DNA from 2 places in the Gottfriedia sp. NPDC058432 genome. Region 1 is predicted to be linked to the other one. Evidence: a T-box and tRNA genes for the amino acid it is inferred to sense, from the RefSeq annotation. Region 1 holds a T-box; the other holds one or more tRNA genes.
The links. The T-box of region 1 lies ahead of lysS (lysine--tRNA ligase). A T-box ahead of a tRNA ligase gene usually reads a tRNA of that ligase, here a tRNA-Lys.

Region 1 (11,986 bases):
CTTGTTTAAAATAAGCTTTTCGTTCAGCGTTTTTACCATCCCGTTTTAATGGATTGTATTTCCAAACTAAAAATAATTGTCCATCTTGCTCACGAATTTCTCTTATTTCTGCAGCGGTTGTAGATTTATTTTCAACATATATGACTAAATAAAAATTTTCATTGCGATGCCAGTCGATTAATAGTAAATAATAGCTTTCTTCTTCTACTTTACTTAAATGAAAGGCAAAAACAATAGGTTTACCGTTTGTCCATTGTTGGAAATTTTGTAACGTATTTAAAGTTGTTGGTATTTCCTCAATATTAAATAAAGAATTATTTGAAACCATCCAATTTTTAATCTGATTTGAAATACTGATTGCAATTTCTTTTTTCATCATTTACCTCAACTTATTAAGTCCTTTTTATTATCATATCATCAAAAACAGCTTAATAAAATTCTTCCTTGTAATAATCTACCATCTATAAGTTAAAGTTGAAATACTCATATTATTAATGATGATTTAACTAAGGAGGTTTTTATAATGGCAAGAGGTAAAAGCTTTAATCATAAGAAAAAAGGTCATGAACCAACTCATCCAAAAGGATCACTAGTCGCTCCTGAAGACCGTAAACATGAAGATCGAGAAGAAGATTATATTGTGACAGAAGAAGCATTTAAAAATCGCATTCAATAATAATTTATTAAAATGGGACTCAGATTGTATATACCTGAGTCCATTTTTATTTTTACTACCTTATATATTAACCTTCGTTGAAGTTTAATAAGTTGATTAGTTGAATTTTATTCACTGCTTGAAACAACAATGGAATAGGTGGTCCACTTGTTCTATTTAAAACGAGCTGATAGATCATTGTGAAAAAAGTTTTTTGGTTTGCTTTCATCACTTTTTTTTCGTCATGATAACAAATCGAATATAATTCTGTCATTAATTCAGTTTGATCTTGGTGCTTGTTATTTAATAGATAGTCACATAAATTTTTCAACCAATATTGCTGTTCTTCAGTTAAAGAATGATAAAACTCAATAGCTTGTTTGTCGTTTACAATGATATTTTTTTGTGGATAGTAATTTTTAATCCAGTATTCAGCCATCTGACTAATTTTCTCTATTTCTTTTGCTGAGTAGTTTTCTCCATTATGAACAAATATGTCTTGTAATAGATCTACATTGTAATTAACGAGTGGTAGTATGCTAGCAACATGATTAAACTTTGGATGTTTTTTATTAATTATGCCAAAATGTGCAAATTCGACCGATTGACAAATATCTAGATCTTGTAAAGATTGGTCAATATAATTTGATTGATACCGTTCAAATTCTGAATAGTTTTTAATCACATCTTCATCTAGACCAATATTAAATGCTGCAGTTGGTTTATATTTAGCAAACATAAAGAGAATAACTTCTGGTAAATAGATTTGTAATAACTCAGCTGGGGTTATTAAATTTCCAGAGGAGCTAGACATTTTTTGATTTTGACCCTTTATTCCAATAAACTCATATGGTGTATAATGAGGTGCGTCATAGTCAAATATGGCCTTAGCAATTTCTTTTGAAACATTGTAACTTCCTGTTTCAGATGAATGATCTCTTCCACCAGGTTCAAATACAACGTCTTCTTTCATCCATCTCATAGCCCAATCAATTTTCCAGTTTAATTTAATTTTGTTTGCAACTTCTACTGATAATTGATTTGAAAATCCACATTTACATTGATAATCTAAAATTTTTAGTTCCTCATTGTAACGGGTAATTGTAGTATCATCTTTTTCGCAGCTTTCACAATATAGAGTAATCGGGTAAAAATCATTACGTTCTCGTTCATTTGGAACATTTGTTTTGAACTTAATTAAAATATCATAAATTTCTTTTCTTTTTTCAAGAGCGTGTATAATGTCAACATTGTATCTACCTGATTTGTATTCTTGACTTTGATAAATAAACTCAACTTCAATTCCTAGTTCAGATAAGGAATGTTCAAATTCCTTTTCAAAGTGTTCAGCGAATGTTGAGTGACAACCAAAAGGGTCAGGGATATTTGAATAGGCTTTACCAATAAAATGATGAAAAGTTGGATCGATATTATTCGGGACCTTCCTAAAACGATCAAAATCATCCCAAGAAAAGATAAATCTTGTTTTTTTACCTAAATTATTTAAAGCTTTTACAACAAAATAAGTTGTAATGATCTCACGAAAATTTCCAATATGAACCGACCCAGATGGGCTTATGCCAGATGCACATACATAAGTTTCTTTATTTGGATATTTTTCAATTAATTGATTTGCGATTTTATATGCCCAATGCATGTTTTCACCTCGAAATTATTTGTTTTTTAACCTTTTAATTACAAATAAAAAAACTCCCACCCCCAAGATTTAATCATCTTGAGGACGAGAGTTTGTTAACTTCGTGGTACCACCCCAGTTTATTGATATGTTACCATACCAACCTTATTTAGGTACGGCACGAATGCTTATACCCTATCTCTATAACGGGAGAACCCGTCGTACCATCTCTAAAGTGAACTTTAGTTCCATACGAAGCTCCAAGTCTTTTTTCATAAAGTTGATTATTACTCCTTTTTCAGCATTCAGGAGCTCTCTGTAAATAATTTTAGCTTTACTACTTTTCTCTTCATAGCTTTTAAATTTCGAAATATTAATTGTTATTATATTAATCAAAACAATATTAATTGTCAATTAAATCAAAAGTTGAATAAACTAATTTAAATACTGTTTGAATGGAGGTGCCAAATTGAGGGATATAGTTGATGATTTACCCCTAATCGGTGCTTATTTTTTATTATTTGGTACATCAACGGCGGCTGTTGGTATTTCAAGTACAAAAATCATAAGTGAAAACTTTGGTAGAAGTTTATTCGCTAAAGGTAATGCAATCGAAGCATTTGGGAACTCCATTCAAGCTATTGGAAGAGAAAAATTATATAAGAGAGCAAAAGAAGAAAATGAAAAAGAAATAGAATTTGAATTAATGATGATGATTGGTGCTTGGATTCAAGCAATTGGAAATGGTACAAATACATTTGCAACACATTTAGAAATTGAAGGAATGGAAAGAGAAGGTTTTAGATTAAACGCTCTCGGAGGTGTCATTCAATCAATTGGTGCTCAAATTGAAACAACTGCAGCATATAGCGAGGGGACGCAACTAGATAAAATTGAGGCTTATGGCAATCAATTAATCGGTTTAGGCGCGTTAATAGACGGCATTGCAAATGCGGCATTACTACGTGATAAAATTATTTTAGGTGAAGATTTATTACTTGTTGGTAGCTGGGTGCAAGTATTCGGAGCAATTTTAATTATTTATGCACTGCGCAATAAAAGAAGCGAATATGAAAAAGAACAGTTAGAATATCGATATGGCTATTATCCAAATAAAAAGTTCGAATGGTAAATTACTAATTTTTTGTGAAGAATACGAAAAAAAGAAGGTATAAATTTGTTAATGGCAAATATTATTATTAAAATTAAATTAAAACATTTTGTTTTTTTTGTAAAGCATTTTGTGAGAAAATAGAGTTTATCAATTTAAATAGAATAAACTAATTTTTTGAAATAGAGGTATGATTAGATGAATTTAAAAATAATTACTGATAGTGCGGCAGATTTACCAAAAGATATTATTGAACAATATAATATTGATGTCATTCCATTACGAGTTTATTCAGAAGATGAAAAAGAATATTTTGATGGTTTAACATTGGATTCAAAGACGTTATTTAATGAAATGCGTAATGGAAAAGTATTTAAAACGTCTCTTCCTTCGTATGAGTATATTTATAATACTTTTGTTAAATATGCAAAGGAAAATATACCATGTATTTATATTGCTTTTTCTTCTGAACTTTCAGGTACATATCAATCAGCAGTAATGGTAAAAAATGAGTTTGACGAGGAATTTCCTGATTTTGATTTAGAGATATTTGATACAAAAAGTGCATCAATCGGACAAGGGCTAATAGCTGTTAATGCTGCAAAACTTGCGATGAATGGAGCTACAAAAGAAGAGGTTGTTAATAAGATAATACATAGCATTCAACATATTGAACATATTTTTACAGTAGATGACCTTCAATATTTGGTGCGTGGAGGTCGCTTGAGTAAAGTGGCTGGTTTTGTAGGCAATTTATTAAATATTAAACCTATATTACACGTTGAAGATGGAAAGTTAATTCCACTTGAAAAAATAAGAGGTTCTAAAAAATTGATAAAAAGAATTCTTGAAATTATGGAATCTCGTGGGACAAATTTATCAACTCAATTAATTGGTATTTCTCACGGTGACGATCTAGATAAAGCAATCGAAATTAAAAATGCTTTGGCAGAGACATTTGGATGTAAGGAATTTGTCATTAATTCAATTGGGTCTGCTATAGGTGCTCATGCAGGACCTGGTACTTTAGCCATATTTTTTATGAACGAAAATAAAAAATAAAATGAATAAAAGAGCTAATTTCACAAAATGAAATCAGCTCTTTTTTTAATTTTCTGATAATATTACCCGGATAATAATTCGTACATAATTACTTCAAAAAATGCAAATAGTATTTATGTAATCTTCAACAACTAATTTTATGAGGTGAAAACGATGTCAATTTTAGATAACTGGGATCAATGGAAAGATTTTTTAGGTGATCGTTTAGATGCAACAGGTGAAAAAGGTGTTGGTGAAGGTGCTATTTCTGAAATGGCATATCGCTTAGGAAATTACTTAGCAAATGAAGTTGAACCAAAAAATGCAGAAGAACAAATTTTAAAAGACCTTTGGGAAGTCGCAGATGAACAAGAGCAACATACAATTGCACATCTAATGATGAAGTATGTTAAAAATAAATAATTAAAATAAAGTGATTAAAAAATAGCCCTGTGAATAGAATCATAAGGGCTATTTTTTATTTGTTTAATTTAAAGTAATTTAAAAACTTTCTGGTTGTAGAAAACAAAATGGGTTTACAAAAAATTCAATAAAAATAATAAAAATTAAACTTGAAATGGACATATAATTCACATATACTGTACTTATTGTGAGTACTGTTTTTGGAATAAGGACAATTACTATTTACATTTTATTTGTTTTTTTGTATGATAGACTTTCTGTTCAAATTTCATTTTTATCATAAAATGGATTTTTGCACTAATAAATAGAATAGAATATTTGAACGAATTTCAATACAGCTTTTAAAAAATATATAGAAGAATGGGGATAATATATGAATAATCAGCAAAATTCGGCTGAAACGCCGTTTAGCGTAAAAACGATTATTGGTCCAATGATGGCAGTAATCGTAGGTATGATCATGGTTATTTTAGATAGTACGGTAGTAAACGTAGCATTACCGGGCATTACCGAATATTTTAAATCTGATTTAACAAAAATGCAGTGGACGATTACAGGATATACATTAGCATTATCAGCTGTAATACCACTTGCAGGATGGATGTCTGATCGATTTGGTGCAAAAAGAATTTTCTTATTTACGATTTTGTTTTTCACAATCGGCTCTGTGCTTTGTTCAGTTGCACAAACACCTGAACAATTAATTTTATTCCGTGTAATTCAAGGGGTTGGTGGAGGAATGGTTGCACCAATCGGTATGGCGATTATCTTTAGATTAGCTCCACCAGAAAAAATCGGGTCAATTATGGGGATGCTTGGAATTCCAATGTTACTTGCACCTGCATTAGGTCCAGTTATTTCAGGATGGTTTGTAGAGTATTCTACTTGGCATTGGATCTTCCTAATTAATTTACCAATCGGTATTATTGCAATGATAATTGGCGCTAAATTCTTACCTAATTTCGAAACAAAATCAGTTCCTGCTTTAGATGGCTTAGGAATTATAATTGCTCCAATTGCTTTTTCAATGTTAGCATACGGTGTTAGTCAAAGTTCAACAAGCTGGACTTCAAAAGGAACATTAACAGGCTTAATTGTTGGTGGAGTAGCATTATTACTTTTCATCTTTGTTGAACTTCGCCAAAAGCAACCTTTACTTGAGTTACGAGTATTTAAATCATCTGATTTTGTTAGAAGCATTTTAATTACATGGATAATGCAAATTGCTTTATTTGGTTCTTTCCTAATTGTTCCATTATTTTTACAAACAGTTAAACAATATGGGGCGTTTGAAACGGGCTTAATTATGTTACCTCAAGCATTAGCATCGGCTTTAATGATGCCAATCGGTGGTAAAATGTATGATAAAGTTGGTGCTAGACCGATGGCGTTAGTTGGTTTAACAATTATCACATCTGCACTATTCATTTTCTCTAAAATCTCAGTAGACTCATCAGATACATTTATTATGTTAACACTTGCTATGATGGGGGCTGGAATGGGATTATCAATGATGCCGATTAATACACATGTATTACAATCTGCACCAAGACATTTAGTAAGTCGTGTTACTCCTTTAACTGCAGCTGCACAGCAAGTAATGGTATCATTTGCAGTAGCAGGTATGGCTGGATTTTTAACTTCAAGTACAAAGGATTATATGGCAAAAACAACAAATCCATTAAATGCTATGATATCAGCATTTGGTGATACTTTCTTACTAGCAGCAGGAATCGCATTAGTAGGAGCGTTGTTAGCTATTATCTTACGTAAACCAAAAATGCAAAATACAGATGCCTCAAAAGCAGATCTTGACGAGTCAAAATCTTCAATGATGGTAGGACATTAATATATATAAAAGAAGCCAAATTCAAAATTGGCTTCTTTTTTTGTCATTATTGATTATAATTTAAATAGTATCGAAAAAATTTTAATAATTTCTATAATTTTAAGAAAAATGTTATAAAACTAATTGAATTGTAATAAAAATGTCCTTATTATGTAAGGTTAGTTATGTATAATTAAGGCTCGAATATAGTTTTACTTTACAATGGAGCTGATTTAATGATTAAAAGTATTTGCAAAACGACTTTAGCACTATCAATTTTAACTGGAGGTTTATTCTATGGAAATACTACTCCGAGTTCAATTAAGACTGTGGAAGCTGCAACGATAAGTGGTACAGTAACTGCATCCGTTTTAAATGTAAGAAGTGGTCCTAGTACTAGTTATAAAGTAGTTGGGACACTTAAAAAGGGTGCGAAAGTTACGATTACAAGCACAAGTGGGTCTTGGTATAAAATAAAAAGTGGAACAAAAACTGGATGGGTTTCTACTAAATATATTAAAAAAGCCCCAACTACAGTGTCTGCAACGACCGTAAATAAAATGAAAACTTTAGGTACTTCAAAGCAATTAATCATTGTGTCAGCAGAAAATGAAAGTACAAGAAATGTTTTAATTGAAACATTTGAAAAAAGCGGTACTAGTTGGAAAAAACTTCATACATATTCAGGCGTGATCGGTAAAAACGGCATGATTAGTAGTAAACATGAAGGTGATTATGAAACACCTGAAGGGAAATATACAATTACAACAGCTTTCGGTAGATATTCAAATCCAGGTACTAAAATGTCATATCGTAAAATTACTTCAAATGATGTTTTTGTAGATGATTCAAATAGTAAATTATATAATACTTGGCAATTGGCATCAGAAAATAACGGTAGATGGAAAACTGCTGAAAAAATGAATATTTCTCAATATGATTATGGATTTGTTATTAACTATAATACTGCGAGAACCCCAGGTAAAGGTAGTGCAATATTTTTTCACATAGCTGGAACTTCAGGATATACTGCAGGCTGCACAGCTACATCTAAAACAAATGTAGTATCCATTTTAAAATGGTTAGATCCTGCAAAAAAACCATTAATTATTCAAACACCATTGAATAAATTAACTCAATATTAATATGATTTGAAACTGGTCGATGATTTGATCAGTTTTTTTATGTTTCAAACTTGTAAAAGGTGCTTGTCTCTAATAAATGAAAGGCTGTCTAATCGGAAGTTTTTTAAGTTAATTAAAGGTTTTGTTAAATTAAAATGTTGATTTTTGAACTAAAAAAAGGCTGTCTAAATAGACAACCTTTAGAAATGCTTATTAATTTAAACCTTACTTTAGTATAATAAAACTTTATTTTACGCTATTAACAAGTTCCCTCATAGAGTTTAACTGTGAAGATAGCTCATTAAACCAAACCTCATCCCCCGTTGAGAGGGCTACGTCAATTAGAAAGCGAATCTGTTCTTTGTTTGTCACTTTTGAATCAGGCATTTTCATAACGTTTTTATTTAGCATGTGAATGGTTTTCCCAACAGTCGTTTTGTTATCTGAAGTTATTACATTTACAGTTACTATTTCATCATGAATTTTAAATGATTCAACATAACCTATAACTAATTCACCACCCATTGATATACCTTTAACCCAGTCACCTGTTTTTAAAATAGAATTATTATTTGTGTTCATTTTTTTTCCACCTTCTTATTTAGAGTTGCAATTTAAAAATTTGTGATCGTAACAGTACTTAGTATGAACTGTAACTTTTTTTATTACATTTCAGATAAAAGAAGGCATAGCCTTCACTTTAGTAGCTGTTTACTTATCATCTGATATGATCGACAATGTCCTTAATCGTATATTGCTTTAAATATCCTCCAAGATGTTTTTCGGCACCACAGAAAATATTAAAAAGAACATTTTGCATATTTGCCCCAACAACACACTTTTCATTTGATTCTGGGCACTTAGGCTGCAATGCCCCCTCAGAGGTGATCCTATAAATATCCCATAGATTAACTTCATTTAAATCTATAGCAAAAATAAATCCACCACCAGTTCCTTCCTTCGATTTTATAAATCCATGCTTTTTTAACAAACTAAGCACTTTACGAATACGAACTGGATGGACACAGGCACTCTCTGATATTGCATCACTTGTAGACATCCGATCCGGCTGCAGCGCAAGATAAGTTAAACTATGAATGGCAAGAGTGAAATCACTATTCATGGTCTGCCTCCTAAAAATCGTTAATTTCTTTATATATTCCGAGATTTAATTTAGTACTGTAATAAAATGTGTTGAAAATTGAAATTTTTTATTATTAATTAGCTACTTTTTGTGATTTAATGTATGAGAATGTTCGTAGCTTACGAGGAAGAAAACTACGAATTTCTTCTTCGTTATAACCAACCTGTAATCTTTTTTCGTCTAGGATTATTGGTAGGCGCAACATTTTGGGATTATTTATAATTAATTTATATAATTCATTTAAAGGGAGCGAATCAATATTTATATTTAATTCCTGAAACGTTTTTGATTTTTTCGATATAATCTCTTCAGTACCAGTTTCTGTCATGCGAAGAATAGATTTAATCTCTTCAAGTGTAAGTGATTCATTCATAATATTTTTCACATTATAGTCTATATCATGTTCCTCTAGCCAAGCTTTTGCTTTGCGACAAGATGTACAACTTGATGTTACATATAGATTCACCATTCATTTACACTCCTTATATTTAAAATGTAATAAAAAATATTACAGTTGGGATAAAAATCGAGTACTAATATAGTATCTAAGAAAATAAATTAGGTTGACTATCATACTCGATTTAAATGAGTATACTGTAATTTTATTATTTACAGTTAAAAGTGTCAACTATATTTTTAGAGTTTAAATTATGTGGTGCGTTTAATTCTTGTACGAAATTCTAAAAAGAATTCTACTATGGATTTAAGAAAGTTCGGATTAAAACAGCAAAGTGCAAAAAGTTATGTATATTTTGAAATTTCTAAGTATAATAGAATGTACAATTACGATATAAAGTGAAATTTTAGAGGTGGAATATGAGCGAACTAGAATTTTTTGAAATAGAGACTAGTCGATTAAAACTTCGAAGGTTTAAAGATAAAGATGTTAGCAACTTTTATAAATATCGTTCAAATCCAGATGTAGCGATTTATCAAGGTTGGGAGAATTATACATACGAACAAGCGATTAATTTTATAGAAAAACAAAAAACAGCTGAAATGAATATTCCTGATTCATGGGTTCAAGTAGCGATTGAACATAAAATGGATGGTCAACTAATAGGGGATATAGGTGTACATACCTTATTAGATCCTGCAAATCAAGTTGAAGTCGGCTTTACATTGGAACCATTGTATCAAAATAAAGGATTTGCTTTTGAAGCATTACAAGGAATTTTTGAGTATTTATTCAATGAATTAAACAAAGAAAAAATAAACGCAATTGCTGATGAGCAAAATTCATCCTCAATTAAATTATTGAGGAAGTTAGGATTTCAACAGATAAAAATAATAGAAAATTCTTATTTTAAAAACCAATATGTAACCGAAATTATGTTTGAACTTTCGAAAAATGATTGGAATAAAAAGTAGGGGATGAGTTTTAAATGAATTTCTTTAAAGGAGCATTGTGTTTATCGTTGGCCGCTAGCATTTGGGGTATGACCTATGTTGTTAGTAAAGTAGTATTAGATAGTATTTCTCCATGGTTATTACTTGAAATGAGATTTCTTTTAGCATTACTAACTTTAGGGATCATTTGTTTCTTCCAAAAAAGCTGGAAAATTAGTAAGAAAGATTTATTTCCAATCGCGCTAATAGCTTTAGTAGGCTATACTGGCTCAATTGGTTTTCAATTTATTGGTACGAAGCTTTCAGGAGCAGCAATGGGTTCTTTAATTACTTCAGCTTCTCCGGCGTTAATTTCATTATTTGCATTTTTAATTTTAAAAGAAAAGATTAATAACCGTAAAATTGTATCGTTAATTTTAGCTACTATTGGAGTAATTGTTGTAATTGGATTTCCAAAAGGTGGATCAAATTTAGGAGCGTATTTTGGAAATCTCATTTTAGTAGGTGCTGCAATAACTTGGGCATTGTATACAGTTCTAAGTAAAGTTCAGACTAATAAATACTCATCATTAACCGTAACGACTTGGGCAACGGTATTTGGTGTAATTTTTACATTACCATTTACTATAATAGAACAAAGTAATCACATAACTGACTTACCATCAAATAGTTGGATTTGGATGGGAGTCATATTTTTAGGCACGATTTCAACAGCAGGAGCGTTTTATCTTTGGAACAAAGGATTTGAATATATCGATACTTCCACAGGGTCATTATTTTTCTTTTTACAGCCATTAATTGGTACGATATTTGGGTATTTTTTATTAAATGAAGAAATTAATCCTTCTTTTTTCATAGGAAGTATTCTAATTGTTGTAGCTGTGTATTTATCGATAAAAGAACCGAAGCAAAAAACAATGTACCAATATAACTCAAAAAAAGCATAATTTACAAAAAAGTGGTTGAAGTATCAACTGCTTTTTTTTATTGGATATTTTTCCTAAATAGTTGAATTTTAACAACAGGAGTAACTAATTTTTAAGGAATTAACTTTTATGTTTATTTAAATTGACAAATGCAGTTCAGACAAATACTATAAATCTTGTACGATACATCGTATAAGATGTATCGTACAGGAAGTATTGTGTGTCGGAGGGATTAAATGGTAGATCGAGCCGAATTTATAAGTGAATCAATCGATTTTTTACAACGATTTTTAATGAAAAGTCTTCAAAAGCATTCAGAAGAACATGGCGTAACAATTCCACAGGCAAGAGTGATTGGAGAAGTGTATGCGCATAAAACAGTGAGCATAAAACAACTTGTTAAAAATCTAAAAATGACGCAAAGTACCGTATCAGATATCGTTGAGCGTCTTACTACAAAGGGGCTTTTGTTGAAAACACCTAGCCCTAAAGATAAACGATTCGTGGAAATTTCATTACCAGAAAATATTTCGGATGAAATAAATGGTAGCATTACTGAAATTGCAAATAAATCATTAAATAGTGCGTTAACTTTTTTGGATTCACATGAACAGGAGATAGTAGAACAAGGAATGAGATTATTAGTTACAGCTGTAAAGAAGAAGATGGAAACAGATGGAATGGATAATTATGAATTCTTTGATGTATTGTATTTTCTTGAAGAAAAAGGAAAAAAAGAGAAATAAAT
Region 2 (11,986 bases), on a different contig from region 1:
GTCTCTATTGGCACTTCAGTTGGAAAAATAATTTCTAGTTTATTTTTTCCTTTTGTTATTGATTGGTAGGCAACTTCAGATGTTCTATTTGTCAGGTTTTCAAAATTTGTGATTTCGGATTTCTGCAATGATCTATAAATTGGTGATATATTACTCTGTTTAGTTGTTTCATAATTTTTATTTGATTCATGAACAACTAGTAAATTCGGAATTACTATGTCCTTAAAGTCTCTTTTGGCACCAATTGAAACTTTTTGGACATAGTCTTGATTTTGAAGTACATCGTATGTTGGTTGATATGACCATAAGCTATATGAAAGTACTAAACTTACTATAACAAGAGTAGTTAATACAACTGATTTTATATGTTCTCTTCTCATTCCCACTCATCCTCTTGGTCATCAGCCACTGGAAGTGTGAAATAGACTGTTGTACCCTTTCCTTCTTCACTTTTAGCCCATATATGACCATCGTGCGCGTAAATCATTTCTTTTGCCAAAGCAAGCCCTAGGCCAGTTCCTCCAACTTGTCTTGATCTAGCTTTATCTACTCGATAGAAACGATCAAATATCTTTGATAGATTTTCTTTTGGAATTCCCATACCTTCATCAGTAATACTAACTAATATTTGATCTCTAGATTCTTTAATACGATAAGTTACAGTCCCACCCTCTGGTGAATACTTTAATGCATTTGAAATAATATTATCTAACACTTGTGTAATTTTATCTTCATCTATAAATACAAATCTTGTCTTACTTATAAATTCACGTTTGAACGAAACTTCTTGAGACTTACTCATTTCGTGTCGATCAATTATACGATTAAACAATTCTGTAAAGTTAACCCAATCTTTCATTAAACGATATTCAGTACTATCTAACTTAGATAATTGTAATAAGTCATTTACTAGCCTTATCATTCGTTCTGTTTCATCTTGAGTTACTTGTAAGAACTTAGGTGCGATTTCTTTATTCTCCCAAGCTCCATCTGACAATGCTTCCAAATAGCTTCTCATCGTTGTTAACGGTGTTCTTAATTCATGTGACACATTGGAAACAAAATCTCTACGTTCTTGCTCGATCTTTTCCTGTTCAGTTACATCATAAATTACAGCGATTAGACCATTAACTTTACCTGACTCTTTTTGTATAGTTGAAAAGCTAGCTCGTAGAATCATTGGTCTCTTATTATCGCTATAATCTAACATAATTGAATCTGGCTCATCGTATAAATCATCTAGAGTATTAATCTTTTCGATTCCCAATACCTCTAAAATAGATTTATTTAATACTGTTTCACGTGAAACATTTAGCATCGTTTCAGCTGGATCATTTAAGAGAATAATTTTCCCTCTACGGTCAGTTGCAATAACGCCATCTGACATATGCTCTAGTACTGATTGAAGCTTTCTTCTTTCTCCATCTGTTGAAGCCCTAGCTTGCTGTAAGTTACGTGATAGATTATTAAATGATATCGTTAATTCACCAATCTCATCTTCACTATAGGCCTTTAATTTACGAGAGAAATTTCCTTTCGCCATTTCTTGGGCCTGTCTTCTTATTTCTGAGATTGGCTTCGTAATTGCTTTAGCCAATAATATCCCTAAAATGGATGTAATCGCGACTGCTATAAGTGTACCCGTTGAAAAAATACGGTTAATTAATTCCATTCTTTCATAAGTACTTTCCATTGAAGCACTCGTGTAAATCGCTGAAACAATTTCGTCACCTTCCATCACTGGGGTAACAATCGTTTTCATTCGATGACCGTTTTTAGGATCAATTAACACTTTTTCAGTTCTAGTACCTACTAAAAGTGCTCTTTTAACTAAAATATCAGTTGTCCTTTTTCCAACAATAGACCGATTACTAGAATCCGAAGTAGCAATGACTTCACTATTTTGGTTAATAACTCTTACATCTGATATCCCAATATTCTTTCCAAAGTCAGAAACTATTTTTTGAATATTAGCTTTCACCTCTGGATCGTCCAGAGTTTTCTTTTTTTCATACTCGATTTTTATATTATAAGCCAGTAGCTTAGCCCGTTCGTTTATCGCAACTGTAAAACTATTTACAAGTTGCTTTTCAAGTTCTCTCGAAAAATAAACGCTAATAATTTGCATAGCTACCAATATGAGTAAAATATAAACAAGTACAAATTTAAATACAATTGATTTAAATAAACCAACTTTATTGTAAGCTGCCATTAATCTTGCTCCGGATCACGCAGGTAATATCCTACTCCTCTTCTTGTTACAATGAAAAGTGGATAACTTGGATTGTCCTCAATTTTTTCACGAAGTCTTCGAATTGTTACATCAACAGTTCGTACATCTCCAAAATAATCATAGCCCCAAACAGTTTGAAGTAAATGTTCTCTCGTCATAACCTGTCCGATATGCTTCGCTAAATAATACAGTAATTCAAACTCGCGGTGAGTTAATTCGATCTTCTCGCCACGTTTTGTTACGATATAAGCGTTTGGATTGATAACAAGCGAACCAATAATAACTTCAACTGACTCCTCTTTTTCAGATGTAGCTCCAGTTTGATGTCTACGTAAATTTGCTTTTACTCTAGCAAGCAACTCACGTGTACTAAATGGTTTTGTTACGTAGTCATCTGCTCCCATTTCTAGACCTAGTACTTTATCTAATTCAGAATCTTTTGCTGTAATCATAATGATTGGCATTTCATGATTCTTTCTAATTTCTCTACAAACTTCTAAACCATCTCTAATTGGCAACATAATATCTAATAAAACTAAATCAGGAAGAAACTCGTCTACTTTTTGTAATGCTTCCTCTCCATCATACGCGCAAACAATTTCAAAACCTTCTTTTTCTAAATTAAACTTCAATATATCAGCAATTGGTTTTTCATCATCGACTATTAATATTTTTTTATTCATTCCCCGCACTCCTTTTCTAGTCAGTTTTCGCTGCCATCAATTCTATACATATCTTTTGCAATTTAACATTAAATTAGGCAACAAATAAACTTTTCATAGCAATTTCGTTTTGTGGACTATCTCTCTAAATATAATACGACTGCGATCATACGTGTTATTCTTTTTATCTATAAACACTAGATTTTTGAAAAAAACCTCTAGCTTGTTGCTAGAGGTCTACTCCACTTACTTCTATTTTAAATTAAGTAGGTTTTTTTGTAAAATCGAACTGTTTTATTCAAACTAGAATTTATTTTCTATAAGGTTGATATAAAATAAAAAACTACTGTATATACAGTAGTTTTTATGATGGCTCGGGACGGAATCGAACCGCCGACACGAGGATTTTCAGTCCTCTGCTCTACCGACTGAGCTACCGAGCCATTATATGGCGGTCCCGACCGGGATCGAACCGGCGATCTCCTGCGTGACAGGCAGGCATGTTAACCGCTACACCACGGGACCAAGATAAGTTTTATAAAAAAGGATGACCCGTACGGGACTCGAACCCGTGTTACCGCCGTGAAAGGGCGGTGTCTTAACCGCTTGACCAACGGGCCACATTAATTTAAGAAAAGATGAGCCATGAAGGATTCGAACCTTCGACCCTCTGATTAAAAGTCAGATGCTCTACCTACTGAGCTAATGGCTCATAAAATGATTAACTTCATAAACTATGTACTAGTTATGACGACAAGACTTATCTTATCATACTTTCTAATAAGTTTGCAATAGTTTTTTAAAAAAAATAATAAAAGCCCCTAAGTTTTTATTTAAGGGCTTTTTATTATATTAAGCTCCGTAAACGTTACGTACGATATTTGTTTGGTTACGGTCTGGACCTACAGAGAATACAGATAATGGAATACCTACTAATTGAGATACACGTTCTACATAGTGTCTTGCATTAACTGGTAGTTCATTAAGCGTTTTTACTCCTGTAATATCTTCTGTCCAACCTGGAAGTTCTTCATAAACTGGCTCACATTCTGCAAGTTGTTTTAAGCTAGCAGGGAACTCAGTAATTGTTTCTCCACGGAATTTATAAGCAACGCAAATTTTAACAGTCTCTAGTCCTGTTAATACGTCAATTGAGTTAAGTGATAAATCAGTAATACCGCTAACGCGACGAGCGTGGCGAACTACTACACTATCAAACCAACCAACACGTCTTGGTCTTCCAGTAGTTGTACCGTACTCACGACCTACTTCACGAATTGTATTTCCAATTTCGTCGAAAAGCTCAGTTGGGAATGCACCTTCACCAACACGAGTAGTGTAAGCTTTACATACACCAACAACGTGATTAATTTTTGTTGGACCAACTCCAGATCCAATTGTTACTCCACCTGCAACTGGGTTAGAAGAAGTAACGAATGGGTATGTACCTTGGTCGATATCTAACATTACACCTTGTGCGCCTTCAAATAATACGCGCTTTCCACCATCAATTGCATCATTTAATACAACAGAAGTATCACACACATATTTTTTAATTTGTTGTCCGAACTCATAATATTCTTCAAAAATGTCATCAATATTTAATGAATTTGAATCATACATTTTTTCAAATAAATTATTTTTCTCTTCAAGATTACGTTTTAATTTTTCGTAAAACTCTTCTTTATCTAAAAGGTCTGCCATACGGATCCCCACACGTGCAGCTTTATCCATATAAGCTGGTCCAATACCTTTTTTAGTAGTACCAATCTTATTATCACCTTTACGCTCTTCTTCTAACTCATCTTGTTTTAAATGATAAGGTAAGATAACATGAGCACGGTTACTAATACGTAAGTTGTCAGTTGAAACACCTTTATCATGTAAGTATGCTAGCTCTTGAACTAAAGCTTTAGGATCTACAACCATACCATTTCCAACAACACAAATTTTATCTGAGAAGAAAATACCTGATGGAATTAAATGAAGTTTGTACTTTTCACCATTAAATACGATTGTATGACCTGCATTGTTACCACCCTGATATCTAGCAACTACTTCTGCCTGTTGTGATAAAAAGTCGGTAATTTTTCCTTTTCCTTCGTCTCCCCATTGAGAACCAACTACTACTACTGATGACAATGTACTGCACCTCCGATTAAAATACGCTATTTCCGAACTAAAACCAAAACTAGTATATCAAACTTACGGAATTTGTCAATAAATCTCTTTGAATAATTCTGTTCTAAGTTTTATTTGTTCGTAAATACAAACTAAAGAATTTGATAAAAATAGTTTGCCCTAACAAAAAAAAATAATCACATAGATTCACTATGTGATTATTTTTTAGATGACATTAGGCCCCTGGCGCTTGCTCATCAAACCTTCGTTCTAAGTTTACGAACTTGTTATATTCTTTTACAAATGCTAATGAAACAGTACCTACTGGACCATTCCTTTGTTTAGCAATAATGATTTCAATAATATTTTTATTCTCTGATTCTTTATCGTAGTAATCGTCTCGATATAAGAACGCAACGATATCCGCATCTTGCTCAATACTACCTGATTCACGAATATCAGACATCATTGGACGTTTATCTTGTCTTGACTCTACGCTACGTGATAGCTGAGATAAGGCTATTAGAGGTACTTTTAATTCCCTCGCTAGTCCTTTAAGAGAACGTGAAATTTCCGATACTTCTTGTTGACGATTCTCTCCACTTTTGCCGTTACCTTGAATAAGCTGCAAGTAATCAATTAAGATCATTCCTAAGCCATGCTCTTGTTTCAGTCTTCTACACTTAGCACGTATGTCATTTACTCTAATACCAGGTGTATCATCGATATATATACCTGTACCAGCTAAGCTACTAGCAGCCATCGTAAGCTTATTCCAATCCTCTTGTTCAAGATTACCTGTACGTAGTGCCTGTGCGTTAATATTCCCTTCTGCACAAAGCATACGCATAACAAGCTGATCTGATCCCATCTCGAGACTGAAAATTGCTACGTTTTCATCTGTCTTAGTCGCTACGTTTTGTGCGATATTCAACGCAAAAGCTGTTTTACCTACTGAAGGACGGGCAGCTACTATAATTAAATCATTGGGCTGAAATCCCGCTGTCATACGATCTAAATCAGTAAATCCTGTCGGTACACCTGTGATTTCGCCACGTTGATTAAATAAAGTCTCAATTTTACTAAATGTAGTAAATACTACATCTTTAATACTTTGAAAACCAGAAACGTTTGTGCGCTGAGCTACTTTTAAGATACTTTTTTCAGCCTCGTTTAGTACAACATCCACTGGAGTATCTGGTGCATAGCTTTCCGTTACAATATTTGTAGCGGTTCTTATTAATCTTCTTAAAGTAGATTTTTCTTCAACGCTCTTCGCATAGTATTCAACGTTAGATGCCGTTGGTACTGAAGCCAGCAAATCATTTAAGTATGACACTCCTCCAACTTCTTCTAATACTCCTTGATTAGCTAGTTCAGAAGTTAGTGTGATAACATCTAAAGGCTCATTCCTTGAAGCAATCTTAAGCATTGCTTCAAATATTTTTTGATGGGCAGCTCGATAAAAGTCATCTGGTAAAAGCCGTTCTGAAGTTGATATTAGCGCCTCTGAATCTAACAGTATGGCTCCTAATACAGCCTGTTCAGCTTCTATATTCTGTGGTGGAGTACGATCATTTAGCAAATCACTCATTTCTAGTCCTCCAGATGCTTGTTTTTCTTATTGTTCCTTAACGTGTACTTTTAAAGTTGCACTAACTTCAGGATGCAATTTTACTTTAATATTTGTTACACCTAGACCTCTAATCGCATCATTCATTTCGAATTTACGCTTATCTAGTTTAATACCATGTACTTTTTGAAGCTCATCGGCAATTTGTTTGCTAGTGATTGATCCGAAAAGACGACCACCTTCACCCGATTTAGCTTTTAGTTCTACTGTTAGAGATTCAATTGTTTCTTTTAGCTTTTTACAATTTTCTAATTCAATTTGTGCATCTTTTAATTCTTTATTTTTTTTCGCTTCAAGAGTTTTCATATTACCTGCTGTAGCTTCAATAGCATCTCCATTTTTGATTAGGAAACTTGCATAGCCATCTGCGATATTTTTAGTTTCTCCCTTTTTACCTTTTCCTTTTACATCTTTTAAGAAAATTACTTTCATTTGTTTGTTCTCCCTTCAATATATTCATCGATTATTCTCAATAAGTGTTGTTCAACTTCTCTAATTGAAGAAGATTCAACTTGTGCAGCAGCATTTGTTAAGTGACCGCCACCACCAAGCTCTTCCATTATTAATTGAACATTTATATTCCCTAATGAACGGCTGCTAATGCTAACAACATTGTCTGACCTTTTCGCAATGACAAAAGATGCAATAACATCTGTCATCGTTAATAACGTATCTGCGGCCTTTGCAATTAAAACTTGATCATAGCTTACATTATCTTTTCCAAAGCTAATCGCAAAGCCCTCTTTATACATATAGGCTTCCTCTATTAATTCTGCTTTGCGAATATATTCATTCATATCTTGTTTTAGTAAATTTTGAACGAGGATCGTATCAGCGCCATTCGAACGCAAGTATGATGCTGCATCAAAAGTTCGTGCCCCTGTTCGGAAAGTAAAACTCTTTGTATCAACAATAATTCCTGCAAGTAAGGCTGTTGCCTCAAGCATGCTTAATTTTATTTTCTTAGGTTGGTACTCCAATAACTCTGTTACTAATTCTGCTGTAGAGGAAGCGTACGGCTCCATATAAACGAGAATTGCATCCTTAATGAAGTCCTCTCCTCTTCGATGATGGTCTATCACAACAATTTTATCTGTCTCATCTAAAAGTGATTCTTCTTCAACCATTGTTGGTCTATGGGTATCTACTACGATTATTAATGTATCTTCAGAAATAAGTTCTTTTGCTTTTTCAGGTGAAATAAAACAAGACATAAATTGTTCATTTTTAGACATTTCCCTCATCAAACGATTAACACTTTTATCTACTTCATCTTTATCAATAACTACATAACCATCCACTTCATTATGCATAACCATTTTTAAGATACCAACTGCTGAACCAAGAGCATCCATGTCAGGTAACTTATGACCCATTATCATAACATTGGTGCTACTCTTCATTAAATCTCTTAATGCATGCGAGATTACCCTCGCTCTAACCCTCGTTCTCTTTTCTACAGGGTTTGTTTTTCCACCAAAAAACTTTACTTTACCGTTAATGTTTTTAACAGTTACTTGATCTCCCCCGCGCCCTAATGCTAAATCTAAGCCAGATTGCGCTAGTTGACCAAGTTCGGTTAAATTTAAACTACCTACCCCGACGCCAACGCTTAGAGTAAGGGGTAAATTACGTTTTGTAGTTTCTTCTCTTACTTGGTCTAATATAGAAAACTTATTATTTTCTAATGCCGCCAGAATTCCTTCATTTAAAACTACACTATATCGATCAGATGAAACACGTTTCAAGAAAATACCATGGCTATTAGCCCAACTATTTAACATAGTAGTTACTGCACCATTTACACTAGAACGCTCCTGATCATCTAATCCCTGTGTCATTTCATCGTAATTATCTAATAAAATAATTCCGATTACTGTTCTTTGATCTTCGTATAACTTCTCTAATTGTGCCTGTTCTGTCACATCAAATAAATAAATGTATCGCTCTTCCCTTTTAATAACTACGCGATATGTTCTTTTACTTATATTCAATACATCTTCTTTTTTCTCTTTTTTCGAAATTAAAGCCATTAATCCTTCAGATAGATCATATATGTGTTTACCAATTAATGAACGATCATCTAAAATATTTAAAATATATTGATTGCCCCATTCAATATGGTACTCTCTATCATAAAGTAATACTCCAATTGGCATTTCTGTAATTGCTTCATTACTTAAATTTTTCACTCTCGACATAATTGATTCTATATACATATCTAAAACGTAGCGATACTTAATTTCTAACTTTACAACTAGAAATATAACGCATAAAAAGATAACGATAAATATTATCCCTATTTTAGGTTGAATATAGACCACAGTTCCGATCAAAAACACTGAAAGAGCAGTTAAAAGATAGACGGGTATAAGAAACATTTGTTTCTTATGAAAATCTTGCATATGTTCAACCCCTAAGCCAAATAAAATCTAACTTACATATTAAAGTTTATTCACTTTTGCACAACAAATTAGTATCAAATATGTTTTTAAGTTTAAATTTTTCTTCTATTAAAGATTCCAATTGAGATGATTCCAATTAGTAAAACAATATAAATTAATGGTTGAATGATAAAACTTGCGATTAATATAATAATTGGTACCGCTTTAGAAAACTGTTTTAAATAACTAAAATAAAAGATCGATGCATAACCTTGAACAAGCAGTAAAATTTGAAGTACATATGTTAAGTTAATTACTGCTGTACTAAGGAAACTACTTTGTTTCAAATTGAAGAACGAAAAAATCATTACAATTAAAAAGAACCACATGAATCCTACTGGGAGTCTAAACTCTCTAAATGGTTTAAATTTCGGTGTTTTATAACCTAATCTTTTTATTAATGGAAAAGTTACTAGTTGTGTTATAAAAGCAAGTATAAAACTAACCATTAACAGTAATGAAGGAATTAATGTAGGGATTAATTTAATAGCATTTGTAAGACTATCTAAAGCCTTTTCATTCGCGTTTGTACCAAGACTGGCACTAAGTTCCTTACTTTTTTCTATAGCTTCCATTGCCAAGTCTATATTCTCTTTAACGAAATCAATATGAAAAACAGCTTTGAATAGTATGTACGATAGTACTGTATGTATTAAATATAAAAAAGTACTAGTAAGTAAAATCTCGCCTTTACTTCGCTCATTTTTCAACAGATAGCCAAATGCTATACCAACTGTTGAGTACATTAAAGTAACTGGGAGTAAATTAAATGAGGTAATCACAATTGTTAATCCCAACGCCACACAGCAAAGTAGTAGTGATTCCTTAATTGAGTATTTAATACTTAGAATAATAAATGGCAGTGGCATAAGGAATGCCATAATAAATGAGAGAAACGGTACAAATCTAAATATTAACAGTAGTACTGAGTAAATAGCTAAAAGTACTGCACCCTCGGTAATAAATCGAGTCGATTTCAAAATAAAGCTCCTTTCAACTACCCCTACTTATTTCGCGATAAGCATACTATTACTTATTTTACCATAAAACTTATTTTTTCATAAATACAAAAAAAGTACAGCACGAGAATGCTGTACTTTTTATTACTTAGCTTATTCAGCCACGTATGGTAATAAAGCCATTTGACGAGAGCGTTTGATTGCAATCGTTAATTTACGTTGGTATTTCGCAGAAGTACCAGTTACACGACGAGGTAAAATTTTACCACGCTCAGAAACGAAACGTTTTAATAACTCAGTATCTTTGAAGTCGATTGTAGTGATGCCGTTTGAAGTAAAGTAACAAACTTTACGACGTTTAGCACGTCCACCTTTGCGTCCACCCATTGCCATTGTTATTTCCCTCCTCTACTTAAAATTAGTTTTTTAGTAATGTTAACCGTTCAACATTACACTGTTTGTATTATTAGAAAGGAAGATCGTCATCAGTAATATCAATCGTTTTGCTTGTCCCACCAAATGGATCATCATTAAAGCTAGGCTTTTGAGATGGTGCTTCGAAAGGATTTCCAGCGTTAAAACCTTGATTTTGTTGATTCATACCGAATGAACCACCTTGGTTACCTGATGCATTTCTTGGTTCTAAGAATTGAACAGAGTCAGCTACAACTTCAGTTACATATACTCTCTTACCATCTTGACCATCAAAACTTCTAGTTTGAATACGACCCTCAACGCCAGCTAAGCTTCCTTTTTTCAAGAAGTTTGCTACGTTTTCAGCAGGCTTTCTCCAGATAACGCAGTTAATAAAATCCGCTTCTCTTTCACCTTGCTGATTTGAGTAGGTACGATTCACCGCTAGAGTAAATGTTGCTACGGCAACCCCACTTGGTGTATAACGTAAGTCCGGATCCTTTGTTAAGCGACCTACAAGTACAACACGATTGATCATCTGATTCCTACCTCCCTAAAGCATTTAAAAAATATTATTTTTCTTCTTCACGAATAACGATGTGGCGGATGATATCTTCGCTGATTTTCGCTAAACGATCGAATTCTTGTACTGCTTCTGGCTTAGCAGAAACGTTTACAAGCATGTAGTGTCCATCACGGAAATCGTTAATTTCATAAGCTAAACGACGTTTACCCCACTCTTTAACGTTTGTGATTTCAGCACCTTGTTCAGTTAAAACGCCGTTGAAACGCTCAACTAATGCTTTTTGTGCTTCGTCTTCCATGTTTGGACGAACGATGTACATGATTTCGTATTTATTCATCACAATGTCACCTCCTTTTGGTCTAACGGCCCAATTAAGGGCAAGGAGCAATTTAATTAATCACTCACGAGTTAAAATTATAGCATAGTTTTTTTAAGATAGCAAATCTATAATTCAGTTGCTATTTTATTAAACATTAAATCGGAAATGCATTACATCTCCATCTTGTACGATGTACTCTTTACCTTCAAGACGCACTTTTCCTGCTTCTTTTGATGCTGTCATGTTACCATAAGTCGCTAAATCTTCAAAAGAAACTGTTTCTGCGCGGATAAAGCCACGTTCGAAGTCGCTATGAATTACGCCAGCACATTGTGGAGCTTTCATACCTTTTTTAAATGTCCAAGCTCTTACTTCTTGTACACCTGCAGTGAAATAAGTTGCTAATCCTAATAAAGAATAAGCTGCACGAATTAATTGATCTAAACCTGATTCTTCAATTCCAAGTTCTTGAAGGAATGTACGTTTCTCTTCATCATCTAGCTCAGCAATTTCTTCTTCAATTTTTGCACTAATCACAATTACTTGAGAACCTTCTTTAGCTGCAAATTCTCTTACTTTTTCAACGTATTCGTTAGATGAAGCATCTGCGATTTCATCCTCGCCAACATTAGTGATATAAAGCATTGGCTTAGTCGTTAATAAGTGTAAACCTTT

Region 2: it encodes a tRNA-Lys, which carries the amino acid that the T-box ahead of lysS (lysine--tRNA ligase) is inferred to sense. The anticodon was not compared.

Annotation. Positions count from the first base shown of each region.
Region 1 is NZ_JBHXLC010000013.1:28,621-40,606, reverse strand. Features, by position in the region: gene ACFWM3_RS14585 (hypothetical protein) at 1-376, opposite strand, end outside; gene ACFWM3_RS14580 (hypothetical protein) at 524-676, shown strand; gene lysS (lysine--tRNA ligase) at 744-2,312, opposite strand; T-box leader at 2,390-2,653, opposite strand; gene ACFWM3_RS14570 (DUF6944 family repetitive protein) at 2,761-3,423, shown strand; gene ACFWM3_RS14565 (DegV family protein) at 3,601-4,464, shown strand; gene ACFWM3_RS14560 (DUF3243 domain-containing protein) at 4,618-4,866, shown strand; gene ACFWM3_RS14555 (MDR family MFS transporter) at 5,240-6,715, shown strand; gene ACFWM3_RS14550 (SH3 domain-containing protein) at 6,931-7,839, shown strand; gene ACFWM3_RS14545 (IDEAL domain-containing protein) at 8,065-8,400, opposite strand; gene ACFWM3_RS14540 (RrF2 family transcriptional regulator) at 8,537-8,941, opposite strand; gene spxA (transcriptional regulator SpxA) at 9,036-9,431, opposite strand; gene ACFWM3_RS14530 (GNAT family N-acetyltransferase) at 9,779-10,333, shown strand; gene ACFWM3_RS14525 (DMT family transporter) at 10,348-11,259, shown strand; gene ACFWM3_RS14520 (MarR family winged helix-turn-helix transcriptional regulator) at 11,475-11,984, shown strand.
Region 2 is NZ_JBHXLC010000004.1:22,216-34,201, reverse strand. Features, by position in the region: gene ACFWM3_RS05985 (YycH family regulatory protein) at 1-380, opposite strand, end outside; gene walK (cell wall metabolism sensor histidine kinase WalK) at 377-2,212, opposite strand; gene yycF (response regulator YycF) at 2,212-2,916, opposite strand; tRNA gene ACFWM3_RS05970 (tRNA-Phe) at 3,266-3,338, opposite strand; tRNA gene ACFWM3_RS05965 (tRNA-Asp) at 3,345-3,420, opposite strand; tRNA gene ACFWM3_RS05960 (tRNA-Glu) at 3,444-3,515, opposite strand; tRNA gene ACFWM3_RS05955 (tRNA-Lys) at 3,535-3,607, opposite strand; gene ACFWM3_RS05950 (adenylosuccinate synthase) at 3,748-5,037, opposite strand; gene dnaB (replicative DNA helicase) at 5,252-6,610, opposite strand; gene rplI (50S ribosomal protein L9) at 6,638-7,081, opposite strand; gene ACFWM3_RS05935 (DHH family phosphoesterase) at 7,078-9,054, opposite strand; gene ACFWM3_RS05930 (YybS family protein) at 9,147-10,073, opposite strand; gene rpsR (30S ribosomal protein S18) at 10,206-10,439, opposite strand; gene ssb (single-stranded DNA-binding protein) at 10,519-11,004, opposite strand; gene rpsF (30S ribosomal protein S6) at 11,039-11,329, opposite strand; gene ychF (redox-regulated ATPase YchF) at 11,459-11,986, opposite strand, start outside.